DNA from 3 places in the Dactylosporangium salmoneum genome. Region 1 is predicted to be linked to each of the others. Evidence: riboswitches for the same ligand, from Rfam matches in the RefSeq annotation. Region 1 holds a riboswitch; each other region holds the start of a gene.
The links. A riboswitch is a leader RNA that binds a small molecule or an ion and turns the genes downstream of it on or off. The one in region 1 is predicted to bind cobalamin.
Positions count from the first base shown of each region.

Region 2: it holds a riboswitch for cobalamin, as region 1 does, so the genes downstream of both, cobN (cobaltochelatase subunit CobN) here and ABD352_RS49275 (ribonucleoside-diphosphate reductase subunit alpha) in region 1, are expected to answer to the same signal.
Region 3: it holds a riboswitch for cobalamin, as region 1 does, so the genes downstream of both, ABD352_RS00100 (peptidase) here and ABD352_RS49275 (ribonucleoside-diphosphate reductase subunit alpha) in region 1, are expected to answer to the same signal.

Region 1 is NZ_BAAARV010000103.1:344-7,711, reverse strand. Features, by position in the region: gene ABD352_RS49280 (ribonucleotide-diphosphate reductase subunit beta) at 1-475, opposite strand, end outside; gene ABD352_RS49275 (ribonucleoside-diphosphate reductase subunit alpha) at 532-2,913, opposite strand; cobalamin riboswitch at 3,043-3,252, opposite strand; gene ABD352_RS49270 (hypothetical protein) at 3,365-6,358, opposite strand; partial or broken gene ABD352_RS49265 (FtsX-like permease family protein) at 6,406-7,368, opposite strand, start outside.
Region 2 is NZ_BAAARV010000085.1:61,852-73,569, reverse strand. Features, by position in the region: gene ABD352_RS43270 (chymotrypsin family serine protease) at 1-864, opposite strand, end outside; gene ABD352_RS43265 (precorrin-2 C(20)-methyltransferase) at 941-2,437, opposite strand; gene ABD352_RS43260 (precorrin-8X methylmutase) at 2,434-3,054, opposite strand; gene ABD352_RS43255 (precorrin-3B synthase) at 3,051-4,052, opposite strand; cobalamin riboswitch at 4,095-4,236, shown strand; gene cobN (cobaltochelatase subunit CobN) at 4,278-7,823, shown strand; gene ABD352_RS43245 (class I SAM-dependent methyltransferase) at 7,829-8,605, opposite strand; gene ABD352_RS43240 (TetR/AcrR family transcriptional regulator) at 8,656-9,237, shown strand; gene ABD352_RS43235 (PhzF family phenazine biosynthesis protein) at 9,234-10,034, shown strand; gene ABD352_RS43230 (hypothetical protein) at 10,070-11,170, opposite strand; gene ABD352_RS43225 (KGGVGR-motif variant AAA ATPase) at 11,198-11,718, opposite strand, start outside.
Region 3 is NZ_BAAARV010000001.1:14,289-26,006, forward strand. Features, by position in the region: gene ABD352_RS00065 (cation:proton antiporter) at 1-1,023, shown strand, start outside; gene ABD352_RS00070 (ECF transporter S component) at 1,045-1,881, opposite strand; gene ABD352_RS00075 (ABC transporter ATP-binding protein) at 1,878-3,482, opposite strand; gene ABD352_RS00080 (CbiQ family ECF transporter T component) at 3,479-4,603, opposite strand; gene ABD352_RS00085 (hypothetical protein) at 4,606-5,466, opposite strand; gene ABD352_RS00090 (cell wall anchor protein) at 5,463-6,839, opposite strand; gene ABD352_RS00095 (hypothetical protein) at 6,904-7,380, opposite strand; gene ABD352_RS00100 (peptidase) at 7,407-8,447, opposite strand; cobalamin riboswitch at 8,538-8,686, opposite strand; gene ABD352_RS00105 (SLAC1 family transporter) at 8,834-9,811, shown strand; gene ABD352_RS00110 (hypothetical protein) at 10,116-10,568, shown strand; gene ABD352_RS00115 (hypothetical protein) at 10,876-11,082, opposite strand; gene ABD352_RS00120 (TetR/AcrR family transcriptional regulator) at 11,445-11,718, opposite strand, start outside.

The DNA of each region.
Region 1 (7,368 bases):
GGTTGAGCAGGAAGGCGCGGCGGTCGTCGCGGGTCTTGAGCTCACGCAGCTCGAAGATCGAGTTGATCCACTTGAAGCAGAACTCGGCCTTGCGCCGGATCGACGGAATGTTCTCGACCGCGGCGAACGCCTCGAACCGCTCCCGCTCGTCGGGCACGTAGGTGTCGAGGAGGTTGAGGTAGAACTGGACGTGCACCGCCTCCTCGAACAGCTGCCGCGACAGGTAGAGCCGGCCCTCCGGGGAGTTCACGTGCTGGTACAGGTTCAGCACCAGGTTGTTGGCGACGATCGTGTCGCCGGTGGCGAAGAACGCGACCAGCCGGGACACGAGGTGCCGCTCGGCCGGCGACAGCTTCGGCAGGTCGGCGAGGTCGGAGTGCAGATCGACCTCCTCGACGGTCCAGGTGTTCTTGATGGCGTCCTTGAACCGGTCGAAGAACTGCGGGTACCGCATCGGCCGCAGCGTCAGGTCCATGCCCGGGTCGAGCAGCAGGGGCCGCACGTCGGCGGTGCGGGGTTCGGGGATGGTGGTCACTGGCAGGCCTCACACGATTCGGGGTTTTCCAGGGAGCAGGCGACGGCTTCGGTCGGGGCGATGAGCGAGACGGCCGGGGTGACGGACACGGTGGCCTGCTGAATCCGGGTGGCCGGGCGGGAGCGCAGGTAGTACGTGGTCTTCAGGCCGGACTTCCAGGCGTGCAGGTACATCGAGGACAGCTTGCCGATCGTCGGGGCGCTCATGAACAGGTTGAGCGACTGCGACTGGTCGATGTACGGCGCGCGGGCGGCGGCGAGGTCGATGAGCGCCCGCTGCGGCAGCTCCCACGCCGTGCGGTACAGCTCCCGGACGTCCACCGGCAGCTCGGCGATGCCCTGCACGGAGCCCTCGGCCCGCTTGACCTGCTCGCGGATCGCCGCGGTCCACAGCCCGCGGGCCTTGAGCTCCCGCACGAGATAGGTGTTGATCTGCAGGAACTCCCCCGACATCGTCTCGCGCTTGAACAGGTTGGACACCTGCGGCTCGATGCACTCGTAGCACCCGGCGATCGAGGCGATCGTGGCGGTCGGGGCGATCGCGACGAGCAGCGAGTTGCGCAGCCCGTGCTCGGCGACGCGGGCCCGCAGGGCCGTCCACCGCTCATCCGCGGCCGGTTCGGCGCCCCACAGGTCGGGGTGCAGCACGCCGCCGGCGGCGCGGGTTTCGGCGAACGCCGGATGCGGGCCGAACCGCTCGGCGAGGCCGGCCGAGGTCTCCAGGGCGGTGAGCAGGACCTCCTCCTGCACGCGGGTGGACAGCTCGCGCGCCCCGGCCGAGTCGAACGGCAGCCGCAGCGTGAAGAACGCGTCCTGCAGGCCCATGAGCCCGAGGCCGACCGGCCGCCAGCGCGGGTTGGACGCGGCCGCCTGCGCCGAGGGGTAGTAGTTGATGTCGATGACCCGGTCGAGGAAGACGACGGCGGTGCGCACCGTCTCGCGCAGCCGCTCCCAGTCGACGCCCTCGGCGGTGACGTGCGCGCCGAGGTTGATCGAGCCGAGGTTGCACACCGCGGTCTCCTCGTCGCTGTTCACCTCGAGGATCTCGGTGCACAGGTTCGACAGGTGGATCGTGTTGCCCGGCGCCCCGGTCTGGTTGGACAGCGCGTTGGAGCGGTCCTTGAAGGTCATCCAGCCGTTGCCGGTCTGGGCCAGGGTGCGCATCATCTTGCCGTACAGCTCGCGGGCCTTGACGGTCCGCACGGCATGCTTCTCCGCGGCCCGGTAGGCCTCGTCGAACTCGGCGCCGAACAGGTCGGGCAGCTCCGGGGCGTCGGACGGGTCGATGAGTGACCAGTCGGCGTCGGCCTCGACGCGGCGCATGAACTCGTCCGGGATCCAGTTGGCCAGGTTGAGGTTGTGCGTGCGCCGGGAGTCCTCGCCGGTGTTGTCGCGCAGCTCGAGGAACTCCTCGATGTCGGGGTGCCACGGCTCGAGGTAGACGCAGGCCGCGCCCTTGCGCCGGCCGCCCTGGTTCACCGCGGCGACGCCGGCGTCCAGCGTCTTGAGGAAGGGCACGATGCCGTTGGATTTTCCGTTGGTACCGCGGATCAGCGCGCCCCGCCCGCGCACGCGGGACCAGGAGATGCCGATGCCGCCGGAGAACTTCGACAGCTTCGCGACCTGGTGGTAGCGCTCGTAGATGGAGTCGAGCTCGTCGCGCGGGGAGTCCACGAGGAAGCAGGAGGACATCTGGGTGTGCCGGGTGCCGGAGTTGAACAGCGTCGGCGAGCTCGGCAGGTACGCCAGGGAGGACATGAGCCGGTAGAAGCCGATGGCCTCGGTCGGCGTCTGCGACAGCCCGCAGGCGACGCGCAGCAGCCAGTACTGCGCGGTCTCCACGACGAGGCGGGTGTCGGGGTGGCGCAGCAGGTACCGGTCGGCGACCGTGCGCAGGCCGAAGTACTCGAACCGCAGATCCCCGTCGAGGTCCACGGCGTCGTCGAGCTTCCGCGCGTTCGCGGCGACGAAGGTGGCCGTCTCGTCGCCGATCAGCCCCAGCTGGTGGCCGTAGCGGATCGACTGGCTGAAGCTCGCGACGCCCTGCCCGCGGACCTCCTTGTCGACGTATGCGGCGAGCAGCCGGGCGGCCAGCCTCGAGTACTGCGGCTCCTCACCGATCAGCTCCGCGGCGGTCTGGATGGACAGCTTGTCCAGCTCGGCGGTCGTCGCCCCGTCGTACAGCCCGCTGATCGTCTTCGTCGCCACACGCAGCGGGTCGACCTCGTCGAGGTCGCCGACCCACCGCTCGACCGCCTTGACGATCTTGTTGACGTCGACCGGCTCCAGGTCGCCGTTGCGCTTGCGGACCTGCATCGCGTGCCGTCGCTGCTCCGGCGCCCCCTGACCGGGCACGGCCTTGTCCTGCGTGACTGTCATGTGTCCCCCTCGTCACCCGTCGACCTACGTTGGGCGCGCGAGCAGAGACGCCACCGGGCGACGGCAGGCGCCGTCGACTGGCGTTGGCGTCAGCCGTCCCGCGCGGCCTCCGACCGCCGCGAGGCCTGGACGGCCCGCGGCGCGCTGGCAGGTCTTCGGACTCGTGGGCATGACCGAGGTCGCCTACCGGCCGCCGCTTCCCGGACCCGTGTGGTCCAGTGCTTCGTTGACGGCTTTCGTTCCCACTCACCGCTGCGGGGCAGTCCCGGATTTCCACCGGGTTCCCTCTTGCGACGCCCGTCCCGGCGGGACGAGCGAACCAGCTGCGGGCAACACCATATATGGGAGACATCGAGAAAGCGAAACACCAGATGGTGTGTCGGCGTGTCGCGTACGTCGCATCACCGTGCGTCGCCGCCAGACCTCACGCCGCATCAGGCTCAACGCACCTTCACGCCCCCGCTCCTCCCGCGGCGGTGACCGGCGGGCGGCCGGCCCGGGCGGCCACGAAGGCCAGCAGGGTCACGCAGCCCAGCCAGGCCAGCGGCAGGGCGACCAGGCCCGGCCAGTGCGGCAGCGGCAGCGCCGGCAGCTGGGCGTCCGAGCCGAACACCGGCAGCGTCCAGCCGGTCAGCCGCCACACGGCGAGCGCGACGCCCAGGCCGAGCAGGCCCGCGGCGAGCACCAGCGCCGGATAGGTCCACAGCGTGGCCCGCCGGGCGGCGCGGCGGCTCAGGCCCTGCAGGCGCAGGGCGGCCTGGTCGGCGGCCCGGGCGCCGCGGTCCACGGCGGCGATGAGGGTGATGCCGCCGGCGGCCAGCAGGATCGCGAGCGCGCCGGTGACGAGGTGGAACCACAGGGCCAGGGCCGGGCCGTCGCGGTCCAGGCGGGCCCGGACCGAGGCTGCGTCGCGGTCGTCGGTCACGATGAGGCCCTGCGTGCCGAGGAGGGTCAGCGCGTCGGGCGGGGCGGCCGCGGACAGCCAGACCTCGGGCGCGATGGCGCCACCGCCGTCCACGGAGACGCGGTCGGCGTACTCCAGGTCGACCAGCGCGCCCGCGGTGCCGACCCGGGGCAGGGCGTCGGCGCGGCCGGCCGGGCGGACCTCGGTCGGCAGTCCGTCCAGCCCGGCGAGGCGGCGGCCTTCCAGCGGTACGGTGGCCAGAACCGGCAGCGGATAGGGCGCGTCGGCGGGCTGGAACCAGGCGCCGTCGGTCAGCGCGCCGCGCACCGCGAAGCGCAGGCCCGCCCCGGTGGCCGACAGGGTGCCGCCGGTCGCCCGCCAGTGGGCCGGGTCGGCCAGGTCGGCACCCGGCGCGGACAGGCCCAGCAGGGTCACGGCCACGTCGACCGACGCCCCGCCGATGCGGTCGGAGCTCAGCTTGAGGGCGGCCAGGCGGCAGCCGCCGATGCACACGTCGTCGCTCTTCTTGAGGGTGTACCGCCCCTTGCTCACGGCCCCGAGGTCCAGCACGGCGGACCCGCGCCCGGTCATCGACTCCAGCACCGCCTTGAGGCGCACCGGCTCATTGCCGGCGCTGACGACCTCCACGTCGAAGCGGGCCACCTTGTCGTCGGTGACGACCGGCTGGCGTGCCGGCGGGTGCAGCAGGTCGGGGATGCGGGCAGGGTCGACGGCGCCGTACTGCGACAGCCACGGCACCACGGCCGGCAGCCGGGCGGCGTCGACGGCGAGCTTGGCCGGCTCGTCCGGGGCGCCCTTCGGCAGCTGCGCGACCGCCATCGCCCATCGGCCCTGCGGGTCGGCCGCCCGCACGGCGCGCAGCAGCTGCTGGCGGGTGACCGGGCCGACGGTGAGGACCCGGCTGCCGCCAGTGCCGATCCGGGCGGCCAGGTCGCGGTCCTGGGCGGCCACGTCGGTGGCGCTGACCGCGTAGCCCAGCACCGCGACGGTGACGATGAGCAGCAGGAGCATCCGCTGCCCGGCCGGGCGCCGGCCGGGCAGCAGCGCGGCGAGGGCCAGCCCGAGCCGACCGCGGCGCAGGGCCGAGCGGCCGACCGCCCGCGCGGCCGGGGTGAGCAGCCGGGCACCCGTCAGCGCCAGGGCCAGCATGCACAGGGCGGGTGCGAGCAGGCCGATGCCGTCCAGGCGCCCGCCGCTGCTGAACAGCTGCATGACGGCCGCGGCGGCGAGCACGGCCAGCACGACGGCGGTGCGCCAGCCGAGGCCGGCCCGGGCGCGCACCCGCTGCAGCAGCTCGGTGATCGGCCGGGCGAGGCGGCGGTGCTGGGCGAACACGGCGACGAGGACCGCGCCGGCGGCGGTGGCGGCGGCGAGCGCGAGGTCGCCGCGGGAGAGATCGGGGATGCTCGCGCCGGGCAGGCGCCAGGCGACGAGCGCGCCGACCGCGGCCCGCCCGGCGACGCACCCGGCGACGGCGCCGGCCACGATCGCGGCGATGGTCTCGCCGGTGGCCAGCACGGTGCGGGGCCACCAGGGCGCGCCGCGCAGCGCCACGACGGCGAGCTCGGTGCGGCGGCCCTCGGCGCCGTAGTCGACGGCGAGGTACAGCGCGAGATAGGCCAGCAGCAACAGCGGCACGGCGCCCGCGGGCACGCTGCGGCGGGCCAGCCCCCGGCTCGCCTCGACCCGGTCGATCAGGGCGGGCAGCGCGGTGTCGACCTGGTAGCCGCCGCTGACCTGCTTGGCCCGCTGGCGCAGGGCGTCGACCTGGGTGCGCAGCTCGGGCAGCCGGTCGAAGGCGCCCGGGCCGGCGGTCGCGTCCAGGCCGACGGTGAGCTCGCGCGGCCGCAGCCGCTCGGCGGTGGCGGTGCCGAGGAACACCGGCTCGGCGCTCTGGCCCAGGGCGCTGGTGGCGAAGTACCGGTGGCCGCCCCAGTACTGCTCGTGCGGGTCGGCGGGCCGGTACGTGCCCACCACCGTCAGCTCGGCCGGCGGCCCGTCCGGCTGGAACACCGCGATGCCGGTCAGCGGGTTCGGGATCACCCGGGCGTAGGTGAGGGTGATCCGGTCGCCGGGCGCGAGATCGTTGTGGGCCGCGGTCTGCTCGCCGATGACGATGTCGCCGGAGCCCATGAGGCAGCGCCCGGTGACGATGCGCAGGTGGGCGCAGGCGTCCTGGCGGTACACGGTCCGGGTGCCGTCCGCACCGGCCTGCAGGCCGGTGACGGCGAACTCGGCGGAGTACACGTGCGCGAACCCGGGCTGGTCCAGCAGCGCCCCGGCGACGGAGTCGAAGTCCGGGTCGACGGTGCCGCCGTCCGTGAAGACCAGGGCGCTGACGGTGATCGAGCGCTCGGCGGGGCCGGCCGCGGCGACCTCGCCCCGCGCGGTGGCGATATCGACGGCGCCGAGGTAGGCGGGCACCGCCACGGTCGCGCCGACGGCCAGCATGGTGAGCAGCAGCAGCGCCGCCGCCTGCCCGCGCCGGGTCCGCAGCATCGCCAAGACAAGCCCGACCATTTATCGGTACCGCCTTCCGCGCCCGCCCCGCAACGCATGCGAGGCCGTCATCGTGTGGGCTCTTTTCCGGTGCCGCGCAACGCCCCGGCGGAGGCGGCCGCCAGGACCACCAGGGCCAGCAGGGCGACCACGGCGAGGGCACCCGGCTGCAGCGCGGGCGGCGGCTCGGTCAGCTGCCAGTCGTCGGTGAACGCGGCCACCGGTGCGCCCGAGAGCCCCGCGATGCCCGCCGCGACGAGGAACCCGGCCAGCGCGCCCAGCCCGAGCAGCGCACCCTGCCCGCCGGCCGCGGCGGCCGGCCCGACTCGTGCCGGTACACCCTGGGCCCGCATCGCCCGCAGCTCGGCCGCGCGCACCCGGCGCTCCACGCCGACGGCGACGGCGGCGGCCACCGCGGCCAGCAGCAGACCCGCGAGGGCGGACAACAGCCGGAAGCGCACCGCGAAGGCGGGCCCCTGCTCGGCCAGCCGGGCCTCGTGCGCGTCCGCCGTCTCGGTGCCGACGACCTCCACCCCGGCGGCGGCCAGGCGCCGCACGAGGTCCGCGGCCGCCTCCGGGGACACACCGCGGGCGATCCACACCTGCAGCGTGCCGGGCACCACGGCGTCCGGCAGGGCCCGGGCCACGGTGTCGAGGTCGAGGACGAGCCCGGACCGGCCCAGTGCCGGCAGGAGCTCCCCGGTGGGTTCGGGTCGCAGCGGTACGGCCCGGGCCCCGAACAGCGTCAGCGCCGCCTCGGCGGACGACCAGTCGTGGGGCGGATCCCCGGCGATGAGCGCCGGCAGCGGGAGGGGCGTGCCGACGAGGTACGCGCGGGTGTCCGGCCGCACGCTCTGCCCCTCCGGCACGGGCGGCACGGCGAGGGTCAGCACGCCCTTGCGCGGCCCGAGGATCAGCCCGAGGCCGGTGGTCACGGCCCGCCACAGCCGCGGGTCGCCGAGCTTGCCGGGGTCGAGCACGGTCTTGGCCGGCCCGTCCTGGCGCAGCCCCTGCACCGCGATGGCGGCCCG
Region 2 (11,718 bases), on a different contig from region 1:
GTCGAACATCCAGTAGAACCCGCCGGCGGTCATCACCCGGGCCGCGCCCTCCGGCGAGTTGACCAGCCCGTCGCCGTAGGTGTAGCCGCTGTACACGGTCTTGTAGTCGTGCTGCCAGCAGTGCCGGGCCGTCGTCGTGCGCGCGACGCCGTTGAGGATGATGCCGAAGCCGCTCGTGCAGAAGCTGGTGGTGCTCGGCGACGACATCAGGCCGCCCGCGTTGAACGCCGGCGAGTCGCTGTCCCGGGTGGCGGTCGCCGCCACGAGCGGCCCGCTGTCGCTGGTGATGGACACGTCGACGCCGAGCTGCGCCGATATCGCCCCGGCGGTGGACGCGTCGAGCGCGGCCCGACCGGCCGCCGGCGCGCCGGCCTGGTCGCCGCGGATCACGATGCCGTCGAAGTCGGCCGCGATCGCGCCGACGGAATGCAGCGTGAACCCCGCGAGCGCGCCCTTGCCCGAACTGTGGAAGGCCGCCGTGGCCGCGGCGATCAGCTGACCGCGGCTGTACTTGCGCTGCTTGAACGTCACGGACACGCCGAGGCGCTTCGCCTCCTTGCGGATGCCGTCCTGCAGGGCGCTCGCCGGGCCGTACCACAGCACGGTGGTCGAAAGGTCGGCGGCGTCGTTGACGGACTCGATGTAGCCGGTGTCCTCGATGCCCGGCTGGGTGATGATCCACGTCCGCAGTTGCATCAGCCGGTCCTGGCGGGCCGCCAGCGCCGGCTGGACCAGCAGGGCGCTCCCGTCGCCCGCCTGGCCGGCGGGCGGTGGCGTCTCGTCCGCGGCGGCCGGAAGTGCGGGCGCCGCGACCAGCGCGGCGATGCCGATGGCGGTGACGAAGAATCGGTGTCGGCGGTTCACGCAGGTGTCCTCTCCCCGAAGAGAGTGACACCATACATAAACTGCGATCACTGCGTTGTCCCGTGGGACAAACCGCTCAGCCAGGGTAGCGGCGCGGGGTCCAGACGCGCGTGCCGTCGTGGCGGGTCTGCGAGGAGCCGATGATGAGCAGCGTGCGCATGTCCACTTCGGACGGTTCCAGGGCGGCGAGGTCGACCACCCGCACCGACTCCTCCGGCCCGCCCACGTCGCGGCCGATCACCACCGGGGTGTCGGCGGCGCGGTGCTGCAGCAGCAGCTCCTTGGCCGCCTCCACCTGCCAGGTGCGCGAGCGCGAGCCCGGGTTGTAGATCGCGATCACCAGGTCCGCCGCGGCCGCGGCCGAGAGCCGGGAAGCGATGACGTCCCACGGCTTGAGCCGGTCGGACAGCGACAGCACGCAGAAGTCGTGCCCGAGTGGCGCCCCGGCCCGGCTGGCCACCGCCTGGGCCGCGGTGAGCCCCGGCAGCACGCGGACGGGCACGTCCTTCCAGCGCGGCTCCGCGGCGACCTCCAGCACGGCCGCCGCCATGGCGAAGACGCCGGGGTCCCCGGAGGACACGACGGCCACCCGCCGCCCGTTCTTGGCCAGGGAGAGCGCGAACTCGGCCCGCTCCTCCTCGACCCGGTTGTCCGAGGCGTGCCGCCGCTGCCGGGGGTTGACCGGAACCCGGTCCAGGTACGGCTTGTACCCCACCAGGTCGTCGGCGGCGGCGAGCGCGGCCTGGGCCTGCGGGGTGAGCCAGTCCCGCCCGGCCGGTCCGAGGCCGACGACCACGACCTCCCCGGCGGCCGGCGAAGGCGGGGCCGCCGCGAGGGCGGCCGCGGTCTCGTCGTGGACCTTCGACGGCAGCAGGGCGAGGGAGAAGTACGGCACGGTCGACGGATCAACGCCGGCCAGTGGCGCGGTGCGCTGCCCGCCGGTGGTGGCCCGCTCGACGTACCAGGCGTCCTGCAGCCGCCCGGCCTGCTCGAGCGCGGATCGGACGTTGCCGAACGTGCGGCCCAGCTTCAGGATCGCGGCCGAGTCGGTGGCGGCCAGCCGCGCGGCCAGCTCGTCCGGGGGCAGGGTGCCGGGCAGCACGGTGAGCACCTCGTCGCGCTCCACCAGCGGGCGGCCCAGCACGGCCGAGGCGCCGGAGACGGAGGTCACGCCGGGGACGACGGACGTGCGGTACCGCTGCGAGAGTCTCTTGTGCATGTGCATGTAGGAGCCGTAGAACAGCGGGTCGCCCTCGCACAGCACGACGACGTCGCGGCCGGCGTCCAGGTGGGCGGCGAGGCGGGCGGCCCAGGCGTCGTAGTGCTCCTCGATGACCGCGCGGTAGTCCGGGGTGTCCTCGGTGGTCACCGGGTAGACGAGGGCCTCCTCGATCTGCTCCGGGCGCAGGTACGGCGCGGCGATCGTGCGGGCGATGCTGCGGCCGTGGCGGGCGCTGTGGTAGGCCACCACCGGGGCGGCGGCGACGATCCGGGCCGCCTTGACCGTCACCAGCTCGGGGTCGCCGGGGCCGAGCCCGACGCCGTAGAGGCTCCCGCTGTCCACTGTGGTCATTCCTTCTCGTCCGCGATCGCGTTGACGGCGGCGGCCGTCATCGCGCTGCCGCCCCGGCGGCCGTGCACGACCAGGTACTCCAGGTCCGACCCGGCCAGGGCCAGTTTCGACTCGGCGGCGCCGATGAAGCCGACCGGGATGCCGAGCACCGCGGCCGGGCGGCCGGCGCCCTCGGCGACCATCTCCAGCAGCCGGAAGAGCGCGGTCGGGGCGTTGCCGATGGCCACGACGGCGCCGTCGAGGCGGCCCCGCCACAGCTCGAGCGCCGCCGCGCTGCGGGTGGTGGCGAGGCGCGCGGCGAGCTGCGGTACACCCGGATCCCGCAGCGTGCAGATGACCTCGTTGTCCCGGGGGAGCCGGGCGCGGGTGACCCCGGAGGCGACCATCTCGGCGTCGCAGAGGATCGGCGCACCGGCCCGCAGCGCGGCCCGGGCGGCGGCGACCACGCCGGGGGAGTGCCCGACGTCGGCCGGCAGGTCCACCATCCCGCAGGCGTGGATCATGCGCACGGTCACCTGGGCCACGTCGGCAGGCAGCGCGGACAGGTCGGCCTCGGCCCGGATCGTGGCGAACGAGCGGCGGTAGATCTCCGCGCCGTCGCGGATGTAGTCCGTCATACGACCGCGCTCCGGTACCCCTGCGGCGTCGCCACCATCTCCACGTGCCTTCCCTTCGGCGCGCCGCAGCGCCGCTCGCAGCCGGCCCAGTGGACCGGAAGTCCGCCGGGGTCCCGCGGCCGGGCGTCCGCGCGGACATCGGCCAGTGCCTTGGCGCAGCCCGGCCGCCCGGCGCACGCCGTCACCCCGGTCCACGGAGAGGGATCAGAATCCGGCATCGGTACGCCCGGCAGCACGACGGTCCGCCAAGGCGTGACAATGATCTCCTTCGCGGCATCCTCGAACCGCAATGCGGGCGTGAGGAGCCCGAGCGGCACGACAACCCCTGGCGGCGGACCGGCGAACACGGGCAGATCGCACAGGTCGACGGAAGCGCGCAGCCGGTGGGCCACCCGCGCCGGACCGTCGCGCAGCTCGGCCAGCCGCCACGCCTGCGACTCCTGCGCGACCCGCTCGGCCAGGAATGCCAGAGCGGCCGCCACCAGCAAGGACGCGCCCCCGGTGGCGGTGGTCGGCAGACCCGCGAGCACCAGGCGGCCGCCGTGCAGCCCCACGTCCCCGAGCAGCGGCGTCACGTCCCCGCGCCCGTCGTCGATCGTGGCCAGGAACCGCCCTGGCAGGTCGGCCAGCGCGGGTGTCGCGCACAGCAACGCGTCGAACTCGCGGACGAGCCCTCGCACATCGCCGAGCGGGCTGGCGATGATGTTGCGCACCCGCTCGTGGGTCGCCGACGGCAGGAGCCCGGCCGCCGCCAGCCGCTCGCCCAGCTCGATCTCCGCGCCCGGGCGCAGGCCGCGGACCTGCACGTTCGCCCGCGAGGTGAGCTCCAGCACCGGGTCGCCCAGCTCGGCCGCGGCGGCCCGCAGCACGCCCAGCTGATCCGCGGTGAGCAGCCCGCCGGGCAGCCGGACCCGGGCCAGGCCGCCGTCCGCGGCGGCGTGCACCTGCACGGCGCCGGGGCACCGGTCGGGGGCGTCGCGTTCGCTGGGAGGCTGCACGGGGCGGATACTACCTGCGCTTGACTCGGCGGCGGCCGGTCAAGGAGAGTTGGCGACGCTGTACACAGCAACGGCGACGTGTGGAGGAACCCGGTGCGAGTCCGGGGCGGTCCCGCCACTGTGACCGGGAACGAGCCTCCAGCGCCGATCCGGAAGTCAGGAACTCCTCCGCCGCCGGAACCCACCCACCGACTTGGGGCGCGGACCCCGAGGGAGGACCCCGGCGTGATCCTGCTGCTGTCGACGTCCGACACCGACCTGCTCAGCGCCCGCGCGAGCGGCGCCGAATACCGGCTGGCCAACCCGTCCCGCACCGCCGTGGAGGACCTGCCGGGGCTGGCCGAGGGCGCCGAGCTGATCGTCGTGCGCTTCCTCGGGGCGTACCGCGACTGGGCCGACGGCCTCGACGCGCTCCTGGCCACCGGCCGCCCGGTGGTGATCCTCGGCGGCGAGCAGGCCCCCGACGCCGAGCTGATGAGCCACTCCACGGTGCCGGCCGGCCTCGCCGCCCAGGCCCACGCCTACCTCGCCTTCGGCGGCCCGGCCAACCTCGCCGAGCTGCACCGGTTCCTGTCCGACACCGTGCTGCTGACCGGCCACGGCTTCGCCCCGCCGGTGGAGACGCCGGCCTGGGGCGTGCTCGAGCGCGAGGCGGCCGCGACCGGCGGCCCGACGGTGGCGGTCATCTACTACCGGGCCCACCACGTGTCCGGCAACACCGCGTTCGTCGAGCGGCTGTGCGACGCGATCGAGGCCGAGGGCGCCAACGCGCTGCCGGTCTTCGCCGCCTCCCTGCGCACCGCCCCGCCGGAGCTGCTCGACACGCTGCGCCGGGCCGACGCGCTCGTCGTCACCGTGCTCGCGGCCGGCGGCACCCGCCCGGCCGACGCCCAGGCCGGCGGCGAGGACGAGGCCTGGGACGTCGGCGCCCTGGCCGCCCTCGACGTGCCGATTCTGCAGGGCCTGTGCCTGACCAGCAGCCGCGAGGGCTGGGACGGCAGCGACGACGGGCTCTCGCCGCTGGACACCGCCACGCAGGTCGCCATCCCGGAGTTCGACGGCCGGATCATCACCGTGCCGTTCTCGTTCAAGGAGATCGACGAGGACGGCCTCACCGTCTACGTCGCCGACCCCGAGCGGGCGGGGCGGGTGGCCGGGATCGCCGCCGCCCACGCCCGGCTGCGCGGCCTGGCCAACGCGGACAAGCGGATCGTGGTCATGCTCAGCGCGTACCCGACCAAGCACTCCCGCATCGGCAACGCCGTCGGCCTGGACACCCCGGCCAGCGTCGTGCGGCTGCTCGCCGCGTTGACCGAACGCGGGTACGACCTCGGCGAGGGCTTCCCGGCCGAGGGCGACGCGCTCATCCACGAGCTCATCGCGGCCGGCGGCCAGGACGTCAACTGGCTCACCGAGGAGCAGCTGAGCGGCAACCCGGTCCGGATCTCGGCCGAGCGGTACGCCGCCTGGTTCGCCACCCTGCCCGAGGACCTGCGGGCCGGCATGGAGCAGCACTGGGGCCCGGCCCCGGGCGAGCTCTTCGTCGACCCGGCCACCGGCGACATCGTGCTCGCCGCCCTGCGCCGCGGCAACGTCGTGGTCATGGTCCAGCCGCCGCGCGGCTTCGGCGAGAACCCGGTCGCCATCTACCACGACCCCGACCTGCCGCCGAGCCACCACTACCTGGCCGCGTACCGCTGGCTGGCCGACGAGTTCGGCGCCCACGCGGTCGTCCACGTCGGCAAGCACGGCAACCTGGAGTGGCTGCCGGGCAAGACGGTCGGCATGTCGGCCGGCTGCGGCGCCGACGCGGCCCTGGGCAACCTGCCGCTGGTCTACCCGTTCCTGGTCAACGACCCCGGCGAGGGCACCCAGGCCAAGCGCCGGGCCCACGCCACCCTCGTCGACCACCTGGTCCCGCCGATGGCCCGGGCCGACACCTACGGCGACATCGCCCGCCTGGAGCAGCTGCTCGACGAGCACGCCACGATCGCCGCGCTCGACCCGGCCAAGCTGCCGGCCATCCGGGCCCAGATCTGGACCCTGATCCAGGCCGCCCGCCTCGACCACGACCTGGGCCTGGCCGACCGGCCGCACGACGCCGAGTTCGACGACTTCCTGCTGCACGTCGACGGCTGGCTGTGTGAGGTCAAGGACGTGCAGATCCGCGACGGGCTGCACATCCTGGGCCAGGCCCCGACCGGGCCCGCGCGCGTCGACCTCGTCCTGGCCATGCTCCGCGCCCGGCAGATGTGGGGCGGCCAGGTCGCGGCGCTGCCGGGCCTGCGGGAGGCCCTGGGCCTGGACGAGATGTCCGGATCGCGGCTCTCCGTGGACGACGCGGAGGCGCGCGCCCGGGCGCTGGTCGAGGCCATGGAGGCCCGCGACTGGGATGCGTCGGACATCTCGGATCTGTCGGAAAATCCGGAAGTTGTACGGGTACTGCGGTTCGCCGCCGCCGAGATCATTCCCCGGCTGGCGAGGACCACCGACGAGCTCACGATGGTCCTGCACGCGCTCGACGGCGGCTACGTCCCGGCCGGCCCCAGCGGCTCGCCCCTGCGCGGGCTCATCAACGTCCTGCCGACCGGCCGCAACTTCTACTCGGTCGACCCGAAGGCGGTCCCGAGCCGCCTCGCGTGGGAGACCGGCCAGGCGATGGCCGACTCGCTCCTGGCGCGGTACCGGGCCGACCACGGCGACTGGCCCCGCTCCGTCGGGCTGTCCATGTGGGGCACCAGCGCCATGCGTACCGCCGGCGACGACATCGCCGAGGCCCTCGCCCTGCTCGGCGTCCGCCCGGTCTGGGACGACGCCTCCCGCCGGGTCAGCCGCCTGGAGCTCGTCGGCCTGCCCGAGCTGGGCCGCCCGCGCATCGACGTGACCATGCGCATCAGCGGCTTCTTCCGCGACGCCTTCCCGCACGTGGTCGCCCTGCTCGACGACGCCGTGCGGCTGGCCGCCGACGCCGAGGAGCCCGACGAGGACAACTTCGTGCGCGCCCACGTGCGGGCCGACCTGGCCGCCCACGGCGACGACCGCCGCGCCACCCTGCGCGTGTTCGGCTCCAAGCCCGGCGCGTACGGCGCGGGCATCCTCCCGCTCATCGACAGCCGGAACTGGCGCGACGACCGGGACCTCGCCGAGGTCTACGCCGTGTGGGGCGGCTACGCGTACGGCCGCGGCGTCGACGGGATCGAGGCCCGCACCGACATGGAGGGCGCGTACCGCAGGATCTCCGTCGCGGTCAAGAACACCGACACCCGCGAGCACGACATCGCCGACTCGGACGACTACTTCCAGTACCACGGCGGCATGGTCGCCACCGTCCGCGCCCTCACCGGCCGGGCGCCCGCCGCCTACGTCGGCGACAGCACCAACCCCGACGCGGTGCGGACCCGCACCCTGAGCGAGGAGACCGCGCGCGTCTTCCGGGCCCGGGTGGTCAACCCGAGGTGGCTGGCCGCCATGCGCCGGCACGGCTACAAGGGCGCCTTCGAGCTCGCCGCGACCGTCGACTACCTGTTCGGCTTCGACGCCACCGCGGGCGTGGTCGCCGACTGGATGTACGAGAAGCTCGCCGAGTCCTACGTCTTCGACCCCGACAACCACAAGTTCCTGACCGAGTCCAACCCGTGGGCGCTGCACGGCATCGCCGAGCGCCTCCTGGAGGCGGCGGAGCGGGGCCTGTGGGAGCACCCCGAACCGTCCACCCTGGACTCACTGCGCGAGGTGTACCTCGAGACCGAGGGCGACCTCGAGGACCACTGAGGCGTTCAGGCGGTCCGCTCGGCGGCCATGACCACCGTGGTGTAGCGCATGACGAAGTCCTCGCGCACCACGGCGGCCACGCCGTCGAGCGCCTCGCCGAGGGTCCGCGGGTCGAGCCGGTTCAGGGTGCCGAACGTGGGCAGCACGTCGAGCCACTCGGCGGGGGTGTACGAGCGCTCCCACGGGAAGCGCCACTCCTGCGGCTCGCCGAACCGGCCGGTGGCCCGCGCCCCGTCGGCCGCCCTGGCCGCGAGGATCGCGTAGGAGTCCGGCCCGACCTGCCACCGGTGGGCCTGCGGCATGTCCGGCAGCACCCGGCGGAAGACGGCCGTCATGCCCTCGGCCACGTCGTCGGGCGGGACGAAGGCGTTCCAGAACGTGGCGAGGAGGCCGGCTGGGCGCAGTACCGCCGCGGCCTTCGAGGCCCCGGCCTCGGGGTCGATCCAGTGCCAGGCCTGGGCCGCCACGACCGCGTCGAAGGTGCGCCCGGCCGGCTCCCAGGCCTCGATGGTGGCCACCTCGACGTCGAGCCCGCGCCGCCGGGCCTCCTCGGCCATCCGCGGGTCGGGGTCGACCCCGAGCACGTCGCAGCCGCGTTGTTGCAGCAGCCGCGCCGCGATGCCGGTGCCGCAGCCGACGTCGAGGACGTCCCGGCGGCGCTCGGCGAGCCGCTCGATCAGCGCGTCCGGGTACGTCGGGCGGGCGCGGTCGTAGCGCTGGGCGTTGACCCCGAAGGACTCCGCTACCGTTCGGTGGTGATGGGTTTCGTCAGCAGTGGGCATGTGCCCACTCTAGTGGGCGGTTGCCCACTCGACAATGCAAGGGAGTGCGGGTGCCGACCGGAGTGGCCCTTCGCGACGTGCGCGAGCAGCTGTTCGACGCCGCCGACCGCATCCTGCTGCGCGCCGGCCCGAGCGGGCTGACCAGCCGCGCCGTGACCACCGAGGCGGGCGTGGCCAAGGGCGTGCTGCACCGGCACTTCGAGGACTTCGACGCCTTCCTGGCCGACTTCGTGCTCGACCGGGTGGACCGGATGGACGCCCGCGCGGCCGCCCTGCGCGACGCCGCCGGCACCGGCGAGGTGGCCGACAACGTCGCCGACGCCCTGGCCGCCGTCTTCGGCTCGGTCGCGGTGTCCATCGTCGCCCTGGTCACCTTCCGCGACGAGCTGCGCGCCCGGCTGCGCGAGTCCTGGCCGGCCGGCGTGCCGGTGCTGACCGACCTCGCCGTCATGCTCGACAGGTACCTGTCCGCGGAGCGCGACCTGGGGCGCCTCCCCGGTTCGGCCGACGTGAGCACCCTGGCGGCGATGCTGGTCGGCTCGGCCCACCTGCTCTACGCCGACCGCACCGGCCCGGCCCCGACCCCGGACGCCGTCCGCCGGGTGGTCGCGGCGGTGCTGGCCCGGGCGTGACGCCGACGATCGTCCGGGCCTGCCTGCGGGACGGGCGCGGGGGCAGCCCCACCGCCGTGCTCGACGACGGGCCGTTCGACGACGCCGAGCGCCGGGCCGTCCCGCCCAGGGCCGGCACCTCGCACGCCGTGTACCTCGGCGAAGGCCCCCGCCTGCGCTTCTTCACCGCCACGGGCGAGCTGCCGGCCTGCGGCCACGGCACCGTGGCCGCCCTCGCCGTCCTGGCCGCCCGCGCCCCGCACGGCCGCGTGGCCCTCACCCTGCGGGCCGGCCCCCGCGCGTTCCACGGCCGGGCCGAGCGCAACGGCGACGAGTACGAGGCCTGGTTCGACCCCGGCCCGGTCACCCTGCGCGCCCCGCGGCCCGCGGAGGCCGCCCCGATCCTCGCCGCGCTGGGCCTGACGGCGGCCGGCCTCGCCGACGGGCCCTGCGTGGCCGGCGTCGGCCGGGAGCGCCTCCTCGTCCCGGTCCCCGGCCGCGCGACCCTCGCCGCGCTCGCGCCCGACCTGACCGCCCTGCGCGCGGCGTGCGACACCGCCGGGATGCTGGGCTGCTACGTGTACAGCGCCCCGGACGCGCGCGGCCGCGCCGCCGCCCGCATGTTCGCCCCGTCGATCGGCGTGCCCGAGGACATCGCCAACGCCAACAGCACCGCCTGCCTGGCCGCGCGGCTCGCCGGGGACGGCATCGGCTCGGTCGCGGTCGACATGGGCGACGCCCTCGGGGAGCCGGCCACGATCCGGGCGAGCGCCCACGCAGGAGCGATCGAGGTCGGCGGGGCCGCCCGGCCGGTTTGAGTGAGCCGGTGACCGGGTTGTGCATCTTCCCGCGATCACGGACCGGGCTCGTCGCCGCGCGCGTGACCCGCGCGCCGCCGGGCCAGCAGCACGCCGAGCGCCACGGCGGTGGCTGCGCCCTGCACGACCAGCACCGGACCGAGCGTCAGCCCGGTCGCGTAGGCCTTGACGAGCAGCGCCACGAGCCCGCCGATCACCACCGCCAGCGCGACCGGCCTCCTGCGCCGCGCGTAGCCCGCGAACGCGGCGGCGTACCAGGCCAGGCCCACGGCCGTGGGCACGGTCGGCACGAAGAAGGCGAGCTCGTCGTCCGGGTTGTCCTTCGTGTCGCGCGTGACGCCGGCCGCGCTGACCCGGTACACCTTCCCGCGGTACCACTCCAGCGTGGCCGGCAGCCCCTCCACCGGATCGAGCCGCCACTCGCCCGGCACGGCCGCGACGAGTACCGTGGCCCCGTCACCGGTGGTGAGCCGCTCCCCGTCGTCGGTGTGCGCGATGTCCACGACCCGGACGGGTTCGCTGCTGCGGTCGCTGTCGTGGTGGTACCGCCACGACCCCACGAGATCCGACGCCAGCACGACCACCGAGGCCACGGCTAGCGCCCCGAACAGCAGCACGGCGACGACCCCGACCCAGTAGGACCCGCTCGCCCCCGGCTCGAGCCCCGGCGGCGGTCCGAACCGGCCCGGCCGCGCCACGTGGGCCACCACGGCGACGAGGCGCAGCGTGCGGTACAACACCAGGAACCCGACCACGACGCACAGCCCGACGTCGGCGAGGACGAGCACGGACTCGGCCACGACGGAGACCGGCGTCTCGTCGGCGGAGTCGTCCCGGATCGGCCGGATGCTGTCGAACCCCAGCGTCACCGCGACCGGCGCCACCGCCCACGCGAGCGCCCAGCCGAACGCCGCGGCCGCCCCGCGCACGGTGACCGGCGGCTCGTACTCCCGATCGGCCCGGCCGCCCACGGCCCGCCGCCGAACCGAGACACTGCCCCAGCCGAGCAGCCCGAGCCCGGCGATGAGCATCGCAACGCCCGCGCTCATCGGCACCCAGGTGGACCCCGCCACGAGCGCGAGCCCCGGCCCGAGCACCCCGCCCAGCCAGGCGGCGAACCACCACGCCACGCGCACGGGTCGATTGTGGCCGATGCCCGCCACTCAGCTCTCGGCGTCGAGCAGCGCCATGAGCGGGATCGCGGCCCGCGGCACGGCGGCCCGGAACTCGTCGGCGCCGAGCGTCTCCCGGATCGTCCGCAGCTGGTCGATGTCGTCGCGGGCCGACGGGCTGTTCAGCTCCTGCCAGATGGCGAGGGCCTCGCAGTGCAGCCGCACCGCCTCGCGCAGGCGGCCGGCCTCGGTCATCTGCGCGCCGCGCCGGCTCGCCGAGGTGGCCACGGCCGCGCGGTCGCCGGCGTCCCACCCGGCCAGGGTCTTCGCCTCCGCCAGCGCCGCGCCCAGCCCCTGCCCGGCCACCTCGGCCATGTAGGCCCGCGGGTCCGCGATGCCGGCCGAGGCCAGCAGGCGCTCGATCCGCTGCTCGATGTCGGCGAAGCGGGCGTGGCCCGATCGCAGGAACGCGTCGAGGTACTCCAGGGTGCGCGGGTGCCCGCCCGCCTCCGCATGGATGCGTTCCAGCTCGTCCTCGCCCAGGTCCGCCAGGCTCGGCAGGCGCGACATCA
Region 3 (11,718 bases), on a different contig from region 1:
TACACCGCGCCCGAGCTCGTCGGCACGCTGCGGCACAACGCCGTCGCCGGCGTCGTCGACCTGGTCCTCAACGCCGCGCCCGGCGTGGCCGTCGCGCTGCTGCTGGGCTGGGGACCGGTGGCCGCGGTCGCGCTGGGCGGCATCACGTACGTGACCTCGTCCGGCATCACCGCGAAGGTCCTCGGCGACCTGCAGTGGCTGGGCAACCGGGAGGTCCCGGTCGTGCTGTCGCTGCTGGTCTTCGAGGACCTCACGATGGCCGTGTACCTGCCGATCCTCACCGCGCTGCTGGCCGGCGTCGGGTTCCTCGCGGGCCTGGGCACCCTCGCCATCGCCGCCGCGACGATCACCGTCATCCTGGTCATCGCCCTGCGCTTCGGCCGCTACGTGGAGATGTTCGTCGCCTCCCCGAACGACGAGGTCCTGCTGCTCAAGGCGCTCGGCCTCACCGTGCTCGTCGCCGGCGTCGCGCAGGGACTGCAGGTCTCCGCCGCGGTCGGCGCGTTCCTCGTCGGCATCGCCCTGTCCGGGCCGCTCGCCCACACCGCCCGCGAGCTGCTCACCCCGCTGCGGGACCTGTTCGCCGCCGTGTTCTTCGTGTTCTTCGGCCTGCAGACCGACCCGTCCGCACTGCCGTCGATGCTCGGCATCGCCCTGGTCCTGGCGCTGGTCTCGATCCTGACGAAGTTCGCCACCGGCTGGTGGGCGGCGCGGCGGGCCGGCGTCAGCCCGCTGGGGCGGGCCCGGGCGGGCGTCGCGCTCACCCCGCGCGGCGAGTTCAACATCGTCATCGCGGGCCTTGCCGTCAGCGCCGGGCTCAACGACCGCATCGGTCCGCTCGCCGCCGCCTACGTGCTCGTGCTCGCGGTCCTCGGCCCGATCCTGGCCCGCTCCCTCGAACCGATCGTCAGGTGGCGCAGCCGCCGCCGCGGTGGTCCACCGGCCCCCGGTGAGCCCCAGGCCCCCGGCGCGCCGCCGGCCGCCGAGCCCGGCCCGGCGCCGACCCAGGCGACGGCCGTGTGACGGCGTCCGGGTCGACCAGGCTCACCGGGCGCCGGGTCCGGCAACGCCGGGGTCTCCAGGAGCGGTAGCGAACTCGGCAGGCGCGTCGAACGCGGCCCGGCGGGCGGCGCGGCGCAGGGTGGCCAGGACGGCCGGTCCGAGCACGGCGACGGCGACGCCGTTGGTGATGGCTCGGCCGGTGTCCCAGCCCAGCGACGATGTCGTGGCGGTGAACAGCACGAACCGGTGCAGGTTGTCCAGCAGCGGGGCGCCGGCCACGTAGGACAGCTGGGTGCCGGCGGCGGGGCTGAAGGGCCAGAACCACATGTTCATGCAGAAGCCGTACGCGTAGGCGCTGAGCGCGGCGTACCCGGCGAGGATCGCGGTCTCGGTGCGCCGGGCCGGGCGGCGCGGGAGGAGACCCGCGCCGAGGCCGACCCAGGAGGCGGCGAGCATCTGGAACGGCAGCCACGGCCCGACGCCGGCGGTGAGCAGCGCCGAGGCGAACAGCGAGGTCGAGCCGAGCAGGAACCCGAACCCGGGGCCGAACACCCGTCCGGCGAGGACGAGCAGGAAGAAGACGGTCTCGATGCCGGCCGTCCCGGCGCCGAGCGGGCGCAGCGCGGCATTGATCGCGGACAGGACGCCGAGCATCGCGACGGCCTTGGTGTCCATGCCGCCGCCGGTGAGCTCGGCGACCATGACGGCGACGAGGACCGGCAGGAGAACGACGAAGATCAGGGGCGCCTCGGCGGTACGGGCGATCGCCTCGGGCTGCGCGGGCACGAAGAGCGGCCAGAAGAACGCGGCCAGCCCGGCGGCGGAGGCCAGGCAGAGCACGGCCGCGGCCCGGGGCCGGACCCGCACCGGGCCGCTCATCGCAGGGCCTCGGCGACGTCGGCGACGGTGAGCCACGGCTGCGGGTGCAGGATCTTCGCGACCTGCGGTGCGAAGGTGGGCGAGGCGATGACGATGTCGGCGGTGGGGCCGTCGGCGACGATCTCGCCCTGGGCCATGACCACGACCCGGTCGGCGAGCGCGGCGACGAGCTCGACGTCGTGGGTGGCCACCACGACCGCGGTGCCGCGCCCGGCGAGGCCGCGGACGATGGCGGCGAACCGGTGCTTGGCGGCGTAGTCGAGGCCGCGGGTGGGTTCGTCCAGCAGCAGGACCGGCGGCGCGGCGACCAACTGGACCGCGAGGACGAGGGCGAGGCGCTGGCCGTCGGACAGGTCGCGCGGGTGCCGCTCGCCGGGGATACCGGTCGTCAGCCGGTCGAGCAGCGAGCGGCACGCGCCCTCCTCGGCGCCGGCCTCGCGGTCGGCGGCGGCGCACTCGGCGTCGACGGTGTCGAGGTACAGCAGGTCGGCCGGGGTCTGCGGGACGAGGCCGACGCGGCGCCGGGCCTCGGCCGGGGTCAGCGTCGCGGGATCGGCGCCGCCGGTCGTGACCGTGCCGTGGTGGCGGGGCCCGGAGCCCTGCAGCGCCCACAACAGCGAGGACTTGCCGGAGCCGTTGCGGCCCATGAGCGCGACGACCACGCCGGGGCGCAGGGCGAGCCCGACGCCAGCCACCGCGATCTGGCGGCCGTACCGCACGACGACGCCCTCCGCGGGCAGCGCGACGGCGGCGCCGCCGGCCCCGGCGCCGCGCGCGGGTGGTTCGCGGCCGGCGAGGCGCCCGCGCAGCGGCGCGGCGAGGCGGCGGGCGTCGCGGACGGAGAGCGGCAGCGGGTGCCAGCCGGCGAGGCGGCCGGGCTCGACGATCGGCGGCTCGATCGCGGCCCGGGCGAGGACGTCGGCCGGTGAGCCGTCGGTGACGGTGCCGTCGCCGGGAAGGTAGAGCAGCCGGTCGGCGTAGTGGGCGACGCGTTCGAGGCGGTGCTCGGCGACGAGGACGGTGATGCCGAGGTCGTGCACGAGCCGCGTGATGGCGGCGAGGACGTCCTCGGCGGCGGTCGGGTCGAGGGCGGAGGTGGGTTCGTCGAGGACGACGACGCGCGGGTGGGCGGTGAGGACGGCGCCGATCGCGACGCGCTGCTGCTGCCCGCCGGACAGGGTGCGCAGCGGGCGGTGGCGCAGCTCGGCGATGCCGAGCAGGTCGAGGGTCTCCTCCACGCGTTTGCGCATGGCCGGGCCCGGCACGGCGAGCTGTTCGAGGCCGTAGGCGAGCTCCTCCTCGACGGTGTCGGTGACGAAGCCGTGCAGCGGGTCCTGACCGACGTAGCCGACGACGTCGGCGAGCTCGCGGGGCGGGTGGGTGCGGGTGTCGCGGCCGTCGACGGTGACCCGGCCGGCGAGGGTGCCGCCGGTGAAGTGCGGCACGAGGCCGTTGACCGCGCGGAGCAGGGTCGACTTGCCGGTGCCCGTGTGGCCGGCGACGAGGCACAGTTCGCCTTCCCCGACGGCCAGGGTGACGTCGCGGATCGCGGGCGCCGCGGCGCCGGCGTAGGTGACGGTGACCCGGTCGAACTCGATCATGCGGTCGCCTCGGCAGGTTCGTCGCCGGGCGGGGACCCGGCGAGTGCGGTGACGGGCGGCGGGCTCAGCCAGGCCGGCACCGCCGCGAGCGCCACGGCGAGCGCGGGCAGGAGCCCGAGCTGCGGCCAGGCGAGGGGGCTCAGGGACGGGTAGATGTTCGCGGGGTCGACGGCGGCGGTGGCGAACAGCAGCGCCCCGGCGCCGATCCCGGCGAGCGCCGTGGCGGTCTCGGGCAGCCGCCACGGGTCGGGCCGGTAGCGGCTGCGACGCACCCGGTGCCCGCCGAGGACGAGCCCGGCCGCCGCGGCGATGCCACCGGCCGCGAGCAGCGGCAGGCCGAGCGGGCGGGGTGTGGTGGCGTCGAGGAGGCCGTACACGCCGACGCAGACGCCGAGCAGGCCGGCGACGACGAGGGCGCCGGTGGTGAGCCGGACGGGGCGTGGTGTGGTGCCGGCGCGGGCGTAGCCGCGGGAGTCCATGGCGGCGGCGAGGGTGAGCGAGCGGTCGAGGGCGTCGGCGAGGACGGGCAGCAGGATCGCCCGCAGCGCGCGGACACCGTTGCCGGTGCCGCCGCGCAGCCTGCGGGCCCGCCGTACCCGCAGCACGCTCTCGGCGAGCTGCGGCGCGACGGACAGGGCGACGATGACGGCGGTGCCGGCCTCGTACAGGGCAGCGGGGACGAGCTTGAGCAGGCGTTTGGGGTTGGCGAGGGCGTTGGCGGCGCCGAGGCAGACGAGCATCGCGGCGAGCCGGAGCCCGTCGTAGAGGCCGCCGAGCAGTTCCTCGGCGGCGACCGGCCCGAACAGCCGGATGCCGGCGGCCCACTCCGGCAGCGGGATCTGCGGCAGGGTGAACAGCACGTGGGTGCCGGCTCCGCCGCCTCCGCCGAGGACGATCCGGAACAGCAGGCGGCTGGCCACGATGAGACCGCCGAGCAGCAGGTAGAGGCGGAAGGCGAGAGCCCAGGGAGCGTCGGTGCGGCGGCGGGCGACGACGTACCCCGCGGCCGCGACGACGAGGGCGAGCACGATCGGGTTGGTGGTCCGGCTGGCCGCGGTGGCCAGGCCGAGGGCCCACAGCCACCAGGCCCCCGGATGCAGCGCGCGCGGCAGCCGTTCCACTCCTACGTGTCCCGGGTCGTACGGCGCCGCCAGGCGACCACACCGCCGGCGGCCGCCAGCGCCACGAGCACGGCCAGGCCGGCGAGGGTGCCGGCGGGAACGTTGGACGCGTTCCGGGTCGCCGAGACGTCCGCCGGCGGCGCGGTCGTGGACGCCGGTGGGCTGGTGCTCTGCGCAGGGCCGGCGGACGGCTGCGCGGCGGGGTCGCTCGACGCCGGCCCGGAGGTTACCGCCGGTGGTGTGGTGGCGCCCGGCGCCGTGGCGGCGCCCGGCGCCGTGGTCCGGGGCGCGGTGATGGTCGTCGGCGCCCCGGGTGCCGGCTGGCCGGTGGTCGCCGGCGGTGGTGGTGGCGGCGGTGCCGGCCGGGACGGTGCGGCGCCGGGCGTCGGAATGCTGCCCTCGGTGTGGTTCTTGGAGAACGACCAGCCTTCGAAGCTGCCCTGGGGCGGGGTGCGGTTCTTGACGCCCTTGTCGCTGTAGACCCAGGCGCCGCCGTTCGAGGCGTGCCAGTACGACCAGTACGCGGTGGCGGGCGGCGTGTCGACACACGGTTCGGATGCGGCGGTCGGCCTGCCCTCGATCCGGCAGATGAACGCGAGGCCCCACCGGTTGGTGCCGGCGACGGCGAACCCGGCGTTCTGCAGCGCGGTCAGGCCGCTGCCCTGCTCGCCCGGTGCGCAGCGGATGACCACGCCGCCGCCGAGCTCGTGGAAGTCGACCACGACGGTGACGCCGGTGGCGTCCGGGCAGTACCCGGCGGTGCCGCCCGCCCCGGCCGGCGTGGCGGGCGGCGCGGCGCCGGCGGCGGCCGCGAGTATCGCGGCGGCCGCCGCCCGGACGAGCCGGCCACGCGGGCGGGTCATGGCCTGCGGCGCCGCCGCGCCACCAGGACCAGGGCCGGGCCGGCGGCGATGAGCGCAACGGCGAGGACGGCGACGCGCAGGATCGGGTCGCCGGTGACCGGCAGGCCACCACCGGGCGTCGTGGGGGCGGCCGACGACGGCGACGGGCTCACCGACGCGGACGTGGACGGCGTCGTGCTCGCCGACGCGCTGGCCGATGCGCTGGCCGACGGGCTCGCGGACGCGGACCCCGACGGCGACGCGGATGCGGACGGCGAGGCCGAGGCCGATCCGGCGGGCTGCTCGCCGATCTCGCCGAACGGGACCTGGGCGAGGGCGAGCAGGGCCTGCGCGGTGGCACGGCGCCACTGGTCGCGCAGCATGTCGTCGATCGCGCCGGTGCCGAACGCGTCCGGGCTGTACGCGATGGCGCCCTGGTCGGTGCCGCCGCCGCGCTGCAGCTTGATGATCCAACCGGCGGCCTTCTCCGCCGCGGCGGTGGCACCGGCCGCCGCGAGCGCCTGCCCGGCCAGGCCGGTGCTGTTGCTGTTGGCCACGGCGGGCAGGCTCGGGTCCGGCTTGTGCGGGCCGTTGACGAACGACCCGTCGGCGGCCTGCGCGGCCTCGAGCCAGGCGACGCCCTTCGCCGCGGCGCCGGGCGCGCCGGGCGCGGCGCCGGCGGCGAGGAGCGCCTGCACGGCCATCGCGGTCGAGTCGACGTCGGGAACGTCGTCGCTGGAGCAGCCGGCGCCGGCCGGGTCGGGGTTGAGCCGGAACCCGCCGGCCGGGCACTGCTGGCGGATCAGGTAGCCGACCACGTCGTCCGGCGCGCCGCCGCTGCGGGACAGGCCGAGGACCGCGAGGGACTGGTCGAACGTGTTGGAGGCGTCGCCGCCGTAGACCTCGGGCGTGGTGTCACGGACCCGGCCGCGGTGCGGGCCGCTGGTGGCGACGAGGTCGCGGGTCATGGCGTCGAGGTCGAGGCCGCCGAAGTGTTTCGGGTCGCGGCCGGCGGCGGTGGCGGCGACGAGCAGCTTCGCGGTGGAGCCGGCGTCGACGATCCGGTCGAGGTCGCCGTCGGAGTCGTAGTCGATCTCGTAGTAGCTGAACGCGGCCGCGTTCGCGGCGACCCGGTCGGCGACCGTGTCCGCGGTGGCCGGGGCGACGCCGGTCGCCTTCAGGGCGAGCAGCGCGTCGATGGTCAGGCCGATGTCGGGCATGCCGAAGTTGGTCAGCACCCCGTCCTCGAGCTGGGTGGTGAGCCACGTCGCGGCGTTTTGGCCCGCGGCCAGGTGGGCGGGGCTCGGAGCGGCCACGGCGGTCACGGCGGCGACGCCGGTCACGACGGTGGCGGCGAGCGCGGCGGCGGTGGCGCGGTACGTGCGGGGACGCATGAGGGGCCTTCCGATGGGGCCCGGTGCGGCGCCGCGGACGTGGCACCACACCGGGCCGGGGGCGTCAGGGAGCGGTGATGGAGGGCTGCTGGCCGGAGCCGAAGCGCCAGCCCTCGACGGTGCCGATGGCCGGGTTGTACGACGACGCGCCGCTCGAGCTGTAGGTCCATGCGCCGCCGGGGGTGGCGTGCCAGTACGACCAGTACGCCGTGGCCGGCGGGGTGTTGACGCACGGCTCGGTCGCCGCGGTGGGCATGCCGTTGATCCGGCACACGAACGCCAGGCCCCACCGCTGGGTGCCGGCGACGGTGAACCCGGACCCGGTCAGGGCCGCGAGGCCGGTGGCCGGGTCGCCGGCGTAGCAGCCGGTGACCACGCCGCCGCCGAGGGAACCGAAGTCGACCACGACCGTCACGCCCGTCCCGGGGGAGCAGGCGGCGGCGTGCGCCGCGAGGGGAGCCGGCTCGGCGAGCACGAGCGCGCCGACGGCGGCGAGCGAAGCGAGGGCGGTGGACAGCGTGCGTCGCAGGGCGGACGTCATCGTTCCTCCAGTGTGGACGGTGGCGGTCACGGGCAGGCGAGCACCGGCGCGGCGGGCCTGGACCCGGCCGCGGTCAGCGTGGCGAGGCCGGCGCCGGTGAGGCCGGGCACCGCCTGGGCGGTGGCCCGCACGGCCGTGGCGGGGTCGAAACCGGCCGGGGTGTAGGCGATCGCGCCGCGGTTCGGGGCCGGGTCCGTGCAGCGCACCTGCAGGGTGAGCAGGAAGCCGCGGGCCTTGAGCCAGGCGAGGGGGCGCCCGGCGACGGCGAGGGCCTGTGCGGCCAGGCCGGTGCTGTTGGCGTTCACGGTGCCGGCGCCGTCGGTGAACGACCCGTCGCCCGCCTGCACCGACACCAGCCACGCGATCGCCGGGGCGGCGTCGGCCGGGCGGTGTGCGGCGAGGAGCGCCTGCACCGCGAGGGCGGTGGCGTCGACGTCACTGGCGCAGGTGGGCTGGTCGAAGTAGAGCGGGTAGCCGCCGTCCGGGCAGCGGGTGCCGGCCAGGTAGGCCGCGCCCGTGGCGGGCGCTCCGGCCGGGGTGCGGCTCAGGGCGAGCAGCGCGAATGCCTGGGTGAACTGGTTGCTGTAGTCGCCGAACGCGGACCGGTCGGAGAACCGGCCCGACGGCGCCTGCAGCCCGCGCAGCCGGGCGACGAGGTCGACGCCGCCGAACGCGGCCGGGTTGCCGCCGCGGATCTGCACGGCGAGGGCCAGTTTGGCGGTGGCGCCCGCGTAGGCCTCGGTGCCGTCGCCGATGTACCCGGTAAGGACCTCCGGCCGGGCCAGCCACGCGGTCGCCCTGGCCGCGCTGGCGCCGGCGACCTTGGTCGCCGCGAACGCGAGGATCGCGTCGATGGTGAGGCCCTGGTCGGGGTAGGCGACGCCGTCGAAGACGACCTCGAACCGCTCCCCGTCGACCATCTGCCGGGCCAGCCATCCGGAGGCGGCGGCGGGCCGGTCGAGCGTCGGCGTGCTGGCGGCCGCCGGGGTGGCGGCGAGGGTGGTCAGCGCGAGGGCGGCGAGCGCCCCGGCGAGCAGGGTTCGTACGCGGTGCCGGTGGACAGCCATGTGGGCGGGCCTCTCCGGCCCTGGCAGTCGAGAGAAACCGGGAGCACGCCCGGTGGCTCCGACCCGTGGGCCACGACGGGTAGGGAGGTGCAGGAACCACGCACGCGGACGGGTACTCGGGCTCACGACGAGCGTCAAGGTGCTCGTCGCCTACCGTTGCGGGCCAGCGCCGGATTTCGACCGGACTTCCCCCATCAACGCACGGCTATGTTGTTGTGACCGTCAGTCTGTCGATGCGATGCGCCGCCGTCAATCCCACCCGCCGGCTTGTGGCGATCGCGACACGCGGGCCGGCCGGGCCGAGCGGCGCGGATAGGCGCGGGATACCGGGACGATTTCGGGTAGACACGCCCAGCCCGACTGTCGAACCTTTCGTGGGGGACCGCATGAGCACGCCGACGACCGGCTCGCACGCCGGTATCACCCCGAACCTCTTCGGCATCGCGTACGGTCTGGCCGGCCTCGCGGTCGGCTGGCGGTACGCCGCGCAGGTGGGGCTGGCCCCGGCGCTCGTGTCCGACATCCTGTTCGTCATCACGGCCCTGGTCTGGCTGGCGCTGCTGGCCGGCTACGTCGCGCAGGTGCCGCGCCGGCCCGGGGGCTGGCGCGGCGAACTGGCTCACCCGGTGATGGGGCCGTTCGTGTCGCTGATCCCGATCGTCGGCATGCTCCTCGCGATCGGCCTGCTGCCGGACAGCCCGGCCGCCGGCCGCTGGCTGCTGGGGGTGTTCACCGTCATCACGATCGCCCTGGCCGGCTGGATGACCGGCCAGTGGATCATCGAGGGCATCCAGCCGGAGCACCTGCACCCCGGGTACGTGCTGCCCGCCGTCGCGGGCGGCCTCATCGCGGCGATCGGCGCCGCCCTGGCCGGCTGGTCCGGCCTGGCCCAGACGTTCTTCGGCCTCGGCCTGGTGTCGTGGCTGGTCCTCGAGGCGATCATCGTGTCCCGGCTGTACCTGCGGGGGCTGCTGCCCGCGCCGATGCGCCCGACCCTGGCGATCGAGGTGGCACCGCCCGCCCTCGCCGGCCTGGCCTACCTGGCCGTCACGCACGGCACGGTCGACGCCGTCGCCTACGCGCTGGGCGGGTACACGCTACTCGCGGTCATCGTCCAGCTACGGCTCCTCGGGTTGTACCGCAAGCTGTCCTTCTCGCTCGGATTCTGGGCGTTCGCCTTCCCGTACGCCGCCGTCGCCACCTTCACGCTGCACTGGATCGACTACGCACGCGCGCCCGGGTACCGGATCTGGTCCTGGATCGTCATCCTGGCGATCAGCGCGTTCATCGCCGGCCTGGCCGTCAAATCGGCCCTCGTCGCCGGCCACCGGATCCCGCGGCGGCGCCTGCGCCTGACGCACTGACGCTGCGGTGGCGCCTGCGCTTGGCCCGCTGGCGCTGCGGTGGCGCCTGCGCTTGGCCCGCTGGCGCTGCGGTGGCGCCTGCGCTTGGCCCGCTGGCGCTGCGGTGGCGCCTGCGCTTGGCCCGCTGGCGCTGCGGTGGCGCCTGCGCTTGGCCCGCTGACGCTGCGGTGGCGCCTGCGTCTGGCCCGCTGACGCTGCGGTGGCGCCTGCGCTTGGCCCGCTGACGCTGCGGTGGCGCCTGCGCCTGGCCCGCTGACGCCGCGGCGGCGTTGGAGCGCAGCGCCCCGCCGGGAACAATGCCCGGATGGAGCTGCGTCCCGAACTCTGCCCGCCGCCGGTCGCACCCGAGCGCGTGGCCGAGCTGTGTGCCGCCATCGAAACCATCGAAGAGCTGCTGGAACGCGGCGAGCCGGCGGACGCCGCGATCGCCGCGTTCAACGCCGGAACCGGCCATGGCTACGCCACCGACGACTTCCGCACGTACTGGACGTCGCGCGACGTCGAGGACTTCGCGCTTGAGGCCGCCCGGCCGGCATTTCCGAAGGTCGCCGACGTCACCCGCGACGAGCTGATCGAGATTGTCGGCCGGATACAGGCGGCCGGCGACGACGTGGACTACTACGTGCTCCTGCTGATCACCAACGTCCCGCACCCTCGGGTCACCGACCTGATCTTTCATCCGCCGGCGGAGCTGGCCGACGCGTCACCCGAGGCCGTCGTCGATGCGGCGCTGAGCTACCGCCCGATTGCGCTGTGACGGGGCGCGGGGCGAGGCCCGGCCGGAAAACCGGGCCCGGAGCCGAGGCCGTCATCGACGTGGCGCTGAGCTACCGGCCGATTGCGCTGTGACGGGACGCGGGGGGAGGGTCGGCCGGGAAACCGGGCCCGCACCCGAGGCTGTCATTGACGTGGCGCTGAGCTACCGGCCGATTGCGCTGTGACAGGACGCGGGGCGAAGGCCCGGCCGGGAACCGGGCCTCGCTCAATCGGCAATGCGGACATCCGGATCTGCGGCCCGATGTCACGGTCAGTAACCGAGCGTCGCGGCCGCGGTGTTCTGTGGCTCAGTAACCGATCGCCGCGGCCGCCGTGTTCTGCAGCTCGGTGGCCGTCGCCGCGGCCGCGTACAGGGCCGGGGCGCCGCGCGGCGACACGCGGAAGAGGATGCCGTACAGCGTCACCGCGTCCAGGTAGATCGCGGCGTCATTCGGGTGCTTGCCGTCGGAGACGATGAGGTACGAGGTGCCGTGGGCGGCGATCTCGGGAACCACGCCGTCGCGGTCCACGCGCTGGCCCAGCGCGTCCCGGTGTTGCCGTCGACGGCGTTCTTGGCCGGCAGCCCCGTGCTCTCGGCCGACGACGCGGTGGCCGGCTTGTTCTGGGACAGGATGGTGTCGCTGGCGGCTTCGGCGGGTGGCACGGTGAGCGCGACGTATGTGGCGAGCACGACGAGCAGGCCGGCCCCGGCGGTCGCGACACGGCTGGCGGACAGCGTCACGACTACTCCTCGGGAACTGCTGGAGAGCGCTCTCCCGGCCATGGCAGTCTGGCTATGGAAGCCGCCAGGGTCAAGGGGGAGAGCGCTCTCTGCGACCGGGCCTGCAACGAGGGTCGCGGCGGCGCGGCGTCTGGGCTATGGCCGGCGTGCGGCGTGCGTCCGGATGAGGCCGTCGACGCCGCGCAGGAAGGTCTCGCAGATCAGCGCCCGGTCGAAGAGGCAGCCGGCCGCCATGGCGCCGTCGCGGAGCATGACGAAGTGCTGCGCGGCGGGCTCGGCCTCGGCTTGCTGGATGCCCGCCATCAAGGTGCTGACCGTGTCGAGGAACCACCGCCGATGCGCGAGGACGGCCTGGTGCACGGGGTGGTCCGGATCGGGGTACTCGGCCACGGCGTTCAGGAAGGCGCAG